Regions from separate parts of the Actinoplanes digitatis genome, predicted to be linked through region 1. Evidence: riboswitches for the same ligand, from Rfam matches in the RefSeq annotation. Region 1 holds a riboswitch; the other holds the start of a gene.
What was found. Region 1 has a riboswitch for S-adenosylmethionine ahead of thrC (threonine synthase). Riboswitches for the same ligand answer to the same signal wherever they lie in the genome.

Region 1 (4,924 bases):
CTGCCTCTCGTCGACGCCCTCCTCCGCGGCGTTCACCGCGTCGTCGGTCGCCGTCACGTTGATCGTGCCGCCGGCCAGGGTGGTCTTCATGGCCTCCAGGCCCTCGTACGACCTGGTCACGGTCACCGTGCCGGCGGAGATCGTCAGGGCGGTGTTCGCGTGCACCGCGTCGTCGCCGCTGGCCGCCGTGAGCGCGCCGCCGTCGACGGTGATCAGGTTGTTGGAGTTGATCCCGTCGTCGGACGCGTTGAGGTTGACCTGTCCGTCGCTGATCACCACGCTGACGTCGGCCTTGAGCCCCTTGGTCGAGGTGGTGCCCGGCGTCGTCGTGCTGCCGCCGCCGGTGGTCGCGGTCAGGCTGCCGCCCGCGACGATCACGTCGGTGGTCGCGCTGACCCCGTCGCCGCCGGGTGCCGTGAGCGTACGGGCGCCGCCGGCCAGATAGACGTAACCCTCGGTGGCGTCGGCGTCCTCGTCGGACTTCAGGGCGTCGCCGCCGGCCGTGACGCCCAGCGTGCCGCCGGTGTGCAGGATGTAGTCCTGGCCGCGTACGCCGTCGTCCTTGGCGGTGACCGTGATCGTGCCCGAGTCGATGACCAGCCCGTCGTCGCTGGCGATGCCGTCCGCGGCGTTGCCCGTCACGGCCAGCGACCCGTTGCCGGTGATGGTCAGGTCGGCGGCGCTGGACAGCGCCGCGGCCGGGTTCACCGCGGTCGTGTACGTCGCCGGATCGGTGAGCCGGTTGGTCGTACCGTCGGCCAGCACCACCATCACCTCGTCGGCGGCGGTCACCGACAGCGGCGCGGTGGTCGTGTTGGCGATGGTCACGCCGTTGAGGATCAGGCGCACGATCCCGGTGCCGGCGCTGTTCACGACGATCCTGCCGTTGGTCAGCGACCCGGTGAACCGGTACGTGCCCGCGGCGGTGACCGTGACGGTGCTTCCGCTGATCGAGACGCCGCTCGCGCTGGACGTGGCGCCGGAGCCGGTCAGCGTCACCGCGGCGACGCTCTGCTCGCTCCAGGTGTGGTCGGCGGGCTCGTCGTGGTCGGGGGCGTTGGCGGCCAGCGCCTGCGCCGCCGCGGGGCCGGCGGCCAGGGCCTGTTCCGCCGCGGGCGCGGCCCGGCACGGTGCGGGCGCGACGGCCAGGGTGCCGGCCACGGCGGCGATCAGGAGGGGGGAACGGTGCATCTCACGTCCTTCGGTCGGCGGCCGGCGCGGGGCCGGCCGGGGCAGCGGGATGGAAATGGCGGCGCAGCAGGCGGCGCCACGGCGCGGACGGCAGGCCGGGCCGCAGCGCGGCGAGACCGGTCGCGTACTTGGAGATGGACGCCGGGCGGTGACCCCGGGCCCAGAGCAGACGATCGACCTCGCAGGCCGCGGCCCGCGTCTTGGTCTCGACCACGGCCAGCGCGGGCAGGCTCAGCCCGGCCCGGCCGAGATCGGCCCAGGACAGGTCGACGTCGATGGTCACCCGGCTCTGCGTGGCCGGGAGATAGAGGGTGCTGCGCAGGTAGCTGGTGGTGAGCACGGGCCCGAAGGCCAGCCCGGCGATGCCGCCGAGGTCCTCGAGGACGGCCTCGACGAACCAGCGGCCGGGTGCCATGTCACCCTGCTGCCGCTGCTCGTACGCCAGGCGGGTCTTGACCGTGCCGCCGCGCACGCCCTCGGTCTTGACCTCGAGCCAGCACTGCCCGGAGTCGAGATACGTCCGCGTCCGGATCTTGAACCGACGGCGGCGGCGCAGCGCGGTGAGCCGGAAACAGACGAGGTCGGCGGTGTCGAAGTAGACCGAGCCGTACCGGAAGAGCCGGAGGCCGTCGATGTCGAGGATCCGCGCGTCGCGGCCGATGGCCGGCAGCAGCCGGGCCAGGTCGTCCAGCGCGAGCACGTACTTGCGGTCCCGCCTGATCTGGAGCTCGGCCTGCGCGGTGAGCTCGTCGAGCCCGATCGGCCCCAGCCCCGCGAGCCCGTCCAGCCGGTCGCCGACGGTCCGGGCGGGCGTGGTGGTCACCGCTGCGCGCCCGCCGTCGCGGCCGGACGGCCGGCGGTGGCCGCGGGCGCCGCGCCGGCCCGGCGGGAGTAGCGGACCTCGACCGCCGTGGTCTCGCTGACCAGGTCGACCCTCTCGACCGAGACGGCGTGCACCCGCGCGCCGAGCAGCTGCTCGAGCTTGGCGACCAGGGCCACCTCGTCGGTGATCGCCGAGTCGAGGACGAGGACCTGGCGCCGGTAGCCGCGGAACAGCCGGGGGTGGTCACCGAGGTACATGACGGCGAGGATCAGCGCCATCATCCCGGGCGCGAGCCAGGCCGAGCCGCCGCCGAGCGGGCCGAGGATGCCCAGGGCCAGCGCGGAGAAGTAGTAGGCGACCTCGTGCTGGTCCAGCTCGGTCGAGCGCAGCCGGATGATCGAGAGCACGCCGAAGAGCCCGAGCCCGAGCCCGGCCCCGACGGTGCTCGCGCTGAGCGAGCCGGCAACGGCCAGCACCCCGACATTGACACCGAGGTACGCGACGACGAGATCTCGGCGGCGGTGACGCGGGAAGTAGAGCCCGAAGACGAGCAGGCAGACCGCAACGAGGTCGATCGCGAACAGAACGAGCCGAGGCATGACGGGGCCCTTCCCTCAAGGCATTCGGAGTGGCGGCCGGGTGAACATCCGGCAACAGATCCATGACTTTCAATGGAGACTAGGGTCCCGGCCCGGGAACCAACCTCAGAGAATGCTGTGAATCAATCGACCATCATCTATCAAGAGGGAAGGACGTCGCTCACACCTCGGGACGGTCTGCTCCGATTTCGCCGCCCGCGTCGTAAGGTGTTGGAAACACAACTGAATACCTCATCCAGAGGGGCTGAGGGAACGGCCCGATGACGCCCCGGCAACCACCGCGCATGTCTCGATGACGAGGCCGCGTGCGGCAGGTGCTAATTCCGTCCCCATGTGCGTCGCACGACGCCCGGGGAAAGATGAGAGGAAGGCCTCATTATGACGTCGGCCGTCGACGCCCCCAGCAAGTCCCTCAGCCCCGCCCGCGCGCTCGTCTGCCGTGGTTGCGGCGCCGAATTCCCGCTCGTCGCGCAGCACGCCTGTTACGAGTGTTTCGGCCCCCTCGAGGTCGCCTACGACCCCGCCGCGCTCGCCGCGGTCACCCGCGAGCAGATCGAGGCCGGCCCGCAGAACATCTGGCGCTACGCCGCCCTGCTGCCCACCGGGCAGGACCCCGCAACCCGGGTCACCCTCGACCCCGGCCTCACCCCGCTGGTCGGCGCCGCCGCCCTGGCCGCCGAGATCGGGCTGCGGGCGCCGCTCTGGGTCAAGGACGACTCCGCCAACCCGACCCACTCCTTCAAGGACCGGGTCGTCTCCGTCGCGCTCACCGCCGCCCGCGAGCTGGGCTTCACCCGGTTCGCCTGCGCGTCGACCGGCAACCTGGCCAACTCCGTCGCCGCGCACGCCGCCCGCGCCGGCGTGCCGTCCATCGTCTTCATCCCCGGCGATCTCGAACAGGGCAAGGTCATCACCACCGCCGTCTACGGCGGCGACCTGGTCGCGATCGACGGCTCCTACGACGACGTCAACCGGCTGTGCGGCGAGCTCGTCGAGACCGACGAGTTCGAGGACACCGCGTTCGTCAACGTGAACGTGCGACCTTTCTACGCCGAGGGTTCGAAGACGCTGGGTTACGAGGTCGCCGAGCAGCTCGGCTGGCGCATCCCCGCACAGGTGGTCGTGCCGATGGCCAGCGGCGAGCTGCTCACCAAGATTGACAAGGCGTTCAGCGAGCTGGTGGAGATCGGCCTGGTCGAGGCGCCCGAGGGCGGCTGGACCGTCTTCGGTGCACAGTCGGCCGGCTGCAACCCCATCGCCACGGCCCTGCACAACGGCACCGACCAGATCATCCCGGTGAAGCCGACCGGCATCGCGAAGTCGCTCAACATCGGCGACCCGGCCGCCGGCGCGTACGCGATCGAGGCCGTGACCCGCACCGGCGGCTGGATGGACTACGCCGGCGACGACGAGATCCGCGACGCCATCCAGCTGCTCGCCCGCACCACCGGCGTCTTCGCCGAGACCGCCGGCGGAGTCACCGTCGCGGTGCTCAGGAAGCTCGTCGCGAGCGGCCGGCTCGACCCCGACAAGGAGACCGTCGTCTTCAACACCGGCGAGGGACTGAAGACACTGGACGCCGTCGCCGGGCAGGTCGGACCCACTCACCGGATCAAGCCGTCGCTGCGCGGCGCCCGGGACGCCGGCCTCCTCGGATAACACAGAGTAGTCAAACCTCTGCCCAACGTTGAGAATTCCTTCCCCTGAGGACTTGCGGAAGGATCGCAGGCTCGGCAGGATGCTCTACGCGGGAGGACGTGACGCCGTACGCGGCCCCACCTTTGAGCTTGGCGACAATCTCCTAGGGGCCCAACGACCCAGTGCCGGAGGCGCTGTGCGTGCGTCCTCCCGACCAAATTCTTCCGCCTCAGCGCTTCAGTCGCCGCAGGCCCGGCCGCAGCGGCGCCTCGCGGTAACCGCCCAGTGCCAGCCCGGCATGCCGCTCGAACGCGTTGCGCGTGCCGGCCGTTCCGGTCATCGCCCAGGAGTAGCCGCAGCAGGCCCAGTACACGGGCCAGAACAGCGGGCCGAACACGGCGTACTGCCCGGCGTGCCGGCTCTCGTGTGCGAGCAGGCCGGCCCGGCTCTCGTGCAGCAGCCAGTCGGCCGTGCGCCTGGTGATGATCACCGAGCCGACCGTGAAGCAGGTCGCGGGCGGCATCTTGCGGCGGTATCCCTCGGCGATCAGGATCCCGCCCGGCCCGCGGCGGATCCTGGTGCCGCAGAGCACGGCGAGCCCGAGGCCGACGAGCGTGGTGCCGTTGACCGCGGTGAGCGCGGTCCGGATCGTGGCCCAGCCCACCTCAACGCG
Region 2 (4,924 bases), 3.6 Mb from region 1:
GCGACCGAGCTCGCCGAGGTGCTGGTCGCCGCGCTGCGCCGCGACTTCGTGCTGGACGAGGGCCCGGCGGCGATCAGCGGCAGCCTCGGCATCGCGCTCGGTCCGATGCACGGCACCGGCGACGAGCTGTTCCGGCACGCGGACGCGGCGATGTACCGGGCGAAGGGCAACGGCGGCGGCGTCGCCGTCTACGACTCCGCCGCGGACGCCGAGACCCCGGACCGGATGCAGCTCTTCGCGGACCTGCGGGCCCTGCTCGAGACCGGCGACCCGGGCGGTCAGCTGCGGCTCTACTACCAGCCACAGGTACGCCTGAGCGACGGCGCCGTCACCTCGGTGGAGGCGCTGGTCCGCTGGCAGCACCCGGCGCGCGGCCTGCTGATGCCCGGCACGTTCCTGCCGATCGCGGAGAGCAGCGGCCTGGAGGTGCGCCTCACCTACCACCTGCTCGGTGTGGCCGTGCGCCAGGCGGCCGGCTGGCTGTGCGACGGGCGGCGCCACAGCGTCTCGGTGAACGTGTCGCCGGGCTGCCTGATCGACCCGGGCTTCGTGGCCCGGGTGCTGAGCACCGTTGACGAGGCCGGTCTGCCGCCGAAGCTGCTGCGCCTGGAGCTCACCGAGACCAGCATCATGGCCGACCCGGATCGGGCGGTGCGCGCACTGCACGAGGTCCGCGAGCACGGCGTGAGCGTGTCGGTGGACGACTTCGGCACGGGCTTCAGCTCCCTGGCCCAGCTGCGCCGGGTGCCGGCCGACGAGCTGAAGATCGACCGCACCTTCGTCCGCGACCTGACGACGGGCACACCGGACGCGGTGATGGTCCGCAGCGCGATCGACCTGGGCCACAACCTCGGCCTGTCCGTTGTCGCCGAGGGCGTCGAGGACGTGCAGGCCCTGCTGCGGCTGCGCGAGATGAGCTGCGACTTCGCGCAGGGCTACGCGCTGAGCCACGCGGTGCCCGCCGACGTGCTCCCGCAGGCCTGCGAGCAGGCACAGCGGGTCGTCACGGAGGCTATCGCGCCGCTCGGCTCGCCCGCCTGACCTCACCGGCCGGCGCGCACCCCGACCAGCTGCCGTCCGGCGGCGCCGGAGGTCAGCGCGCCGATGGCGGCGACGAACCGGTCGATGTCGCCGTCGGTGGTGCCCAGCCCGAAGCTGACCCGCAGCAGGGCCGCCGTCGCGGTGTCGCAGCCGGTCACGCCGGCGGCGCCGGTGAGCCGGCGTGCGAGCGGGTGCGCGCAGAACTGGCCGGCCCGCACCCCGATGCCGTGCTCGTCGGCGAGCCGGTCGGCGACCTCCGCGGCGTCGCCGCCGGGCAGCGCGAGCGACACGATTCCCACCCGCGGCTGCGCGGCGCCGAACGCGCTGACCTCGGCGACGCCGGGCACCCCGGCCAGGCCGTCGCGCAGCCGGGCCAGCAGGCTCTGCTCCCGCTCGTGCAGCGCGGCCCGGTCGGCCCGGCCCAGCGCCGCGCAGACCGCCGCCAGGGAGACCGCGCCGAGCAGGTTCGGCGTGCCGCCCTCGTGCCGGGCCGGGCCGGTGGCCCACGTGACGGCGTCGTCGCCGACGGACGCGCTGGCGCCGCCGCCGCGCAGGTAGGGCGCGGCCGTGTCCAGCCAGTCGGCGCGGCCCGCCAGCACGCCCGCGCCGAACGGCGCGTAGAGCTTGTGGCCGGACAGCGCCAGATAGTCGGCGCCGAGCTCGGCGAGGTCGACGGGGGAGTGCGGCGCCAGTTGCGCGGCGTCGACGACGACGCGGGCACCGTGGCGGTGCGCGACGTCGGCGAGGCGCCGGACCGGCCAGACCTCCCCGGTCACGTTGCTCGCGCCGGTGACGGCGAGCAGTGCCGGGCCGCGCAGCGAGCGCAGCGCCCGGTCCAGGGCCTCGACGGCCGCGTCCGGGCTCGACGGCGTCGCCAGCCGCAGCGTCGCCGGCCAGGGCAGCAGGTTCGCGTGGTGCTCGCCGTCGAAGACGATCGTGGTGACGTCCGCCGGCAGGCACCTGGCGAGCAGGTTGAGCGCGTCGGTGGTGTTGCGGGTGAAGACCACCGCGTCGCCCGGCCGCGCGCCGACGAAGCCCGCGACGATGTCGCGGGCGCGCTCGTACTCCAGCGTCGAGGTCCGGGAGCGGACGCCCGCGCCGCGGTGGACGCTGCCGTACCAGGGCAGCAGGCCCTCGACGGCGTCGGCCGCGGCGCGGACGCAGGGTGCCGACGCGGCGTAGTCGAGGTGGGCGAACGGGACGGTGTCCCCGCCCGGTAGCCGGACGGTGAGCCCGGCGCCGATGACGTCGAGCTCGGTGTGCTGCGGCAACAGGGACATGGCGTGCGCCTCCGCGAGGTCGGGGACCCCACGGGGCCCGCGCTTGCCCGCGTCGTTGTCGACGCCGGCCCGGTCCTCACCCGGAGCACCCCATCGCGAACACAAGGGTTGCCGGCCAGCAAGCCGGGGCTGTACGCTGGCACTCATGACCTGGTGAGCACCGTAGCAGCTCCGGCCGGTGTGGCCGCACAGGCCGGTGATGATCGTTACAGCCGGTTGGTCCGGGCCGTGTCGACGGACTAGCTTTCCCCCTCGCATACCTATCGGCTTTATAGGATTCGAGAGAGCATCCGTGATTCAGATCGAGGATCTCCGCAAGACCTACCGCTCGCGGCGCCGCGACGTCGTCGCCGTCGACGGCGTCGACCTCGGCGTCCGGCAGGGCGAGATCTTCGGTGTGCTGGGCCAGAGCGGCGCCGGCAAGAGCACGCTGCTGCGCTGCGTCAACCTGCTGGAGCGGCCCGACGCGGGAACGGTCGTCGTCGACGGCCTCGAGCTGACGGCGCTGCGCGAGCGGCCGCTGCGCGCGGCCCGGCGCCGGGTCGGCATGGTGCACCAGCACTTCGCGCTGCTCTCCTCGCGCACGGCCGCCGGCAACGTGGCGTTGCCGCTCGAGGTGACCGGCATGCCGCGCGCCGACCGGGCCCGCCGGGTGGCGGAGCTGCTCGAGCTCGTCGGGCTCGAGCAGCGCGCCGCCGCGTACCCGGCGCAGCTCTCCGGCGGCCAGAAGCAGCGCGTCGGCATCGCCCGCGCGCTCGCCGCCGGGCCGCAGGTCCTGCTCTCCGACGAGGCGACCTCCGCCCTCGACCCGGAGACCACCGGCTCGATCCTCGACCTGCTGCTCGACCTGAACCGGCGGCTCGGCCTGACCATCCTGCTGATCACCCACGAGATGGACGTGGTCAGGCGGATCTGCCACTCGGCGGCGGTCATGCGCGACGGCCGCTTCGCCGAGTCCGGGCAGGTCGCCGACCTGCTGCGCCGCCCCGGTTCGGAGCTCGCCCGCGGGCTCTTCCCGCTGCCACCGGCGCCGCACCGGCCAGGTGAGACGGTCGTCGACGTCACGGTCAGCGGCGAGGCGGCCGACGAGCCGATCCTGGCCGGGCTCGCCCGGGCCCTCGACCTCGACGTGCGCATTCTCGACGGCGCCGTGCAGAGCCTCGCGGCGACCCGCGCCGGGCGCCTGCGGATCGCGCTGCCCGGCAGCGCGGACGACAACGCCCCGGCGCTGCGGCATCTGCGCGAGCGGGGCGCCCTGGCGGAGGTGGCCGCGTGACCTGGCCGGAATTGAGCGAACTGCTCTGGGCCGGGCTGCGGGAGACGGCCTGGATGGTCGGCTGCGCCGCCCTGCTCACCGCCGTCGGCGGCCTGCTGCTCGGCATCCTGCTGGTGCTGACCGACCGCGGCGGGCTGCTCGCCGCGCCGCCGCTCAACGCGCTGCTCGGCCTGATCGTCAACGTCGGACGGTCGCTGCCGTTCATCATCCTGCTGGTCGCGGTCATCCCGTTCACCCGCGCGGTGGTCGGCACCACCATCGGCACCACCGCGGCGATCGTGCCGCTGACCATCGGCGCCATCCCGTTCTACGCCCGCATCGTCGAGACGGCGATCCGCGAGGTACCCGGCGACGTCGTCTCGGCCGCGGTCGCCATGGGCGCGTCCCGGCGTCAGATCGTCGGCAAGGTCCTGCTCCGCGAGGCCCGCCCGGGCCTGGTCGCCGGCCTCACCATCACCGTCGTCGCGCTCGTCGGCTACTCCGCCATGGCCGGCGTCGTCGGCGGCGGCGGCCTCGGAGACCTCGCCATCCGGTACGGCTACCAGCGCTTCGAGACCGAGGTCATGATCGCGACAGTGGTGCTCCTCGTCGTGTTCGTGCAAGCCATCCAGACGCTGGGCGACCTCGTCGTCCGGCGCCTGTCCCACCGATAACCCCTACCGAAAGGCACCACTCATGCGCCGCCGCCCGATCGTCGCCGCCCTCGCCGCCACCGGCCTCGTCCTCGCCCTGGCGGCGTGCGGCGACTCCGGATCCGCCGCGGACGACACCCTGAAGGTGGGCGTCAGCCCGGTACCGCACGCCGAGATCCTGAACTACATCAAGGACAACCTGGCCGCGGCCGAGGGCCTCAAGCTCGACGTCGTCGAGTTCAACGACTACATCCAGCCCAATGTCGCGCTTGCGGAGAAGCAGATCGACGCCAACTACTTCCAGCACATCCCCTACCTGGAGGAGGAGGTCGCGGCGAAGGGCTACAAGTTCACCGCGCTCAAGCCGGTGCACATCGAGCCGCTCGGCATCTACTCCAAGAAGGTCAAGACGCTCGCCGAGGTGCCGGCCGGCGGCGTGGTCGCCATCCCCAACGACCCGTCCAACTCCGGCCGGGCGCTGAACCTGCTCGCGAAGAACGGGCTCATCACGCTCAAGGACGGCGTCGGCGTCAAGGCGACCGAGAAGGACATCGCGACCAACCCGAAGAACCTCGAGTTCAAGGCGCTCGAGGCCGCCCAGCTGCCGCGCAGCCTCGAGGACACCGCGGTGTCGGTGATCAACGGGAACTACGCGATCGAGACCGGCCTGAGCCCGGCCAAGGACGCGCTCGCGC

Region 2: it holds a riboswitch for S-adenosylmethionine, as region 1 does, so the genes downstream of both, BJ971_RS16235 (aminotransferase class V-fold PLP-dependent enzyme) here and thrC (threonine synthase) in region 1, are expected to answer to the same signal.

What each region holds. Positions count from the first base shown of each region.
Region 1 covers NZ_JACHNH010000001.1:142,110-147,033, forward strand. Annotated here, with positions in the region: gene BJ971_RS00630 (carbohydrate-binding domain-containing protein) at 1-1,191, opposite strand, end outside; gene BJ971_RS00635 (VTC domain-containing protein) at 1,193-2,014, opposite strand; gene BJ971_RS00640 (DUF4956 domain-containing protein) at 2,011-2,613, opposite strand; SAM riboswitch class I at 2,842-2,979, shown strand; gene thrC (threonine synthase) at 2,992-4,272, shown strand; gene BJ971_RS00650 (hypothetical protein) at 4,481-4,915, opposite strand.
Region 2 covers NZ_JACHNH010000001.1:3,757,701-3,762,624, forward strand. Annotated here, with positions in the region: gene BJ971_RS16230 (putative bifunctional diguanylate cyclase/phosphodiesterase) at 1-1,041, shown strand, start outside; gene BJ971_RS16235 (aminotransferase class V-fold PLP-dependent enzyme) at 1,044-2,321, opposite strand; SAM riboswitch class IV at 2,356-2,472, opposite strand; gene BJ971_RS41305 (methionine ABC transporter ATP-binding protein) at 2,614-3,597, shown strand; gene BJ971_RS16245 (methionine ABC transporter permease) at 3,594-4,250, shown strand; gene BJ971_RS16250 (MetQ/NlpA family ABC transporter substrate-binding protein) at 4,273-4,924, shown strand, end outside.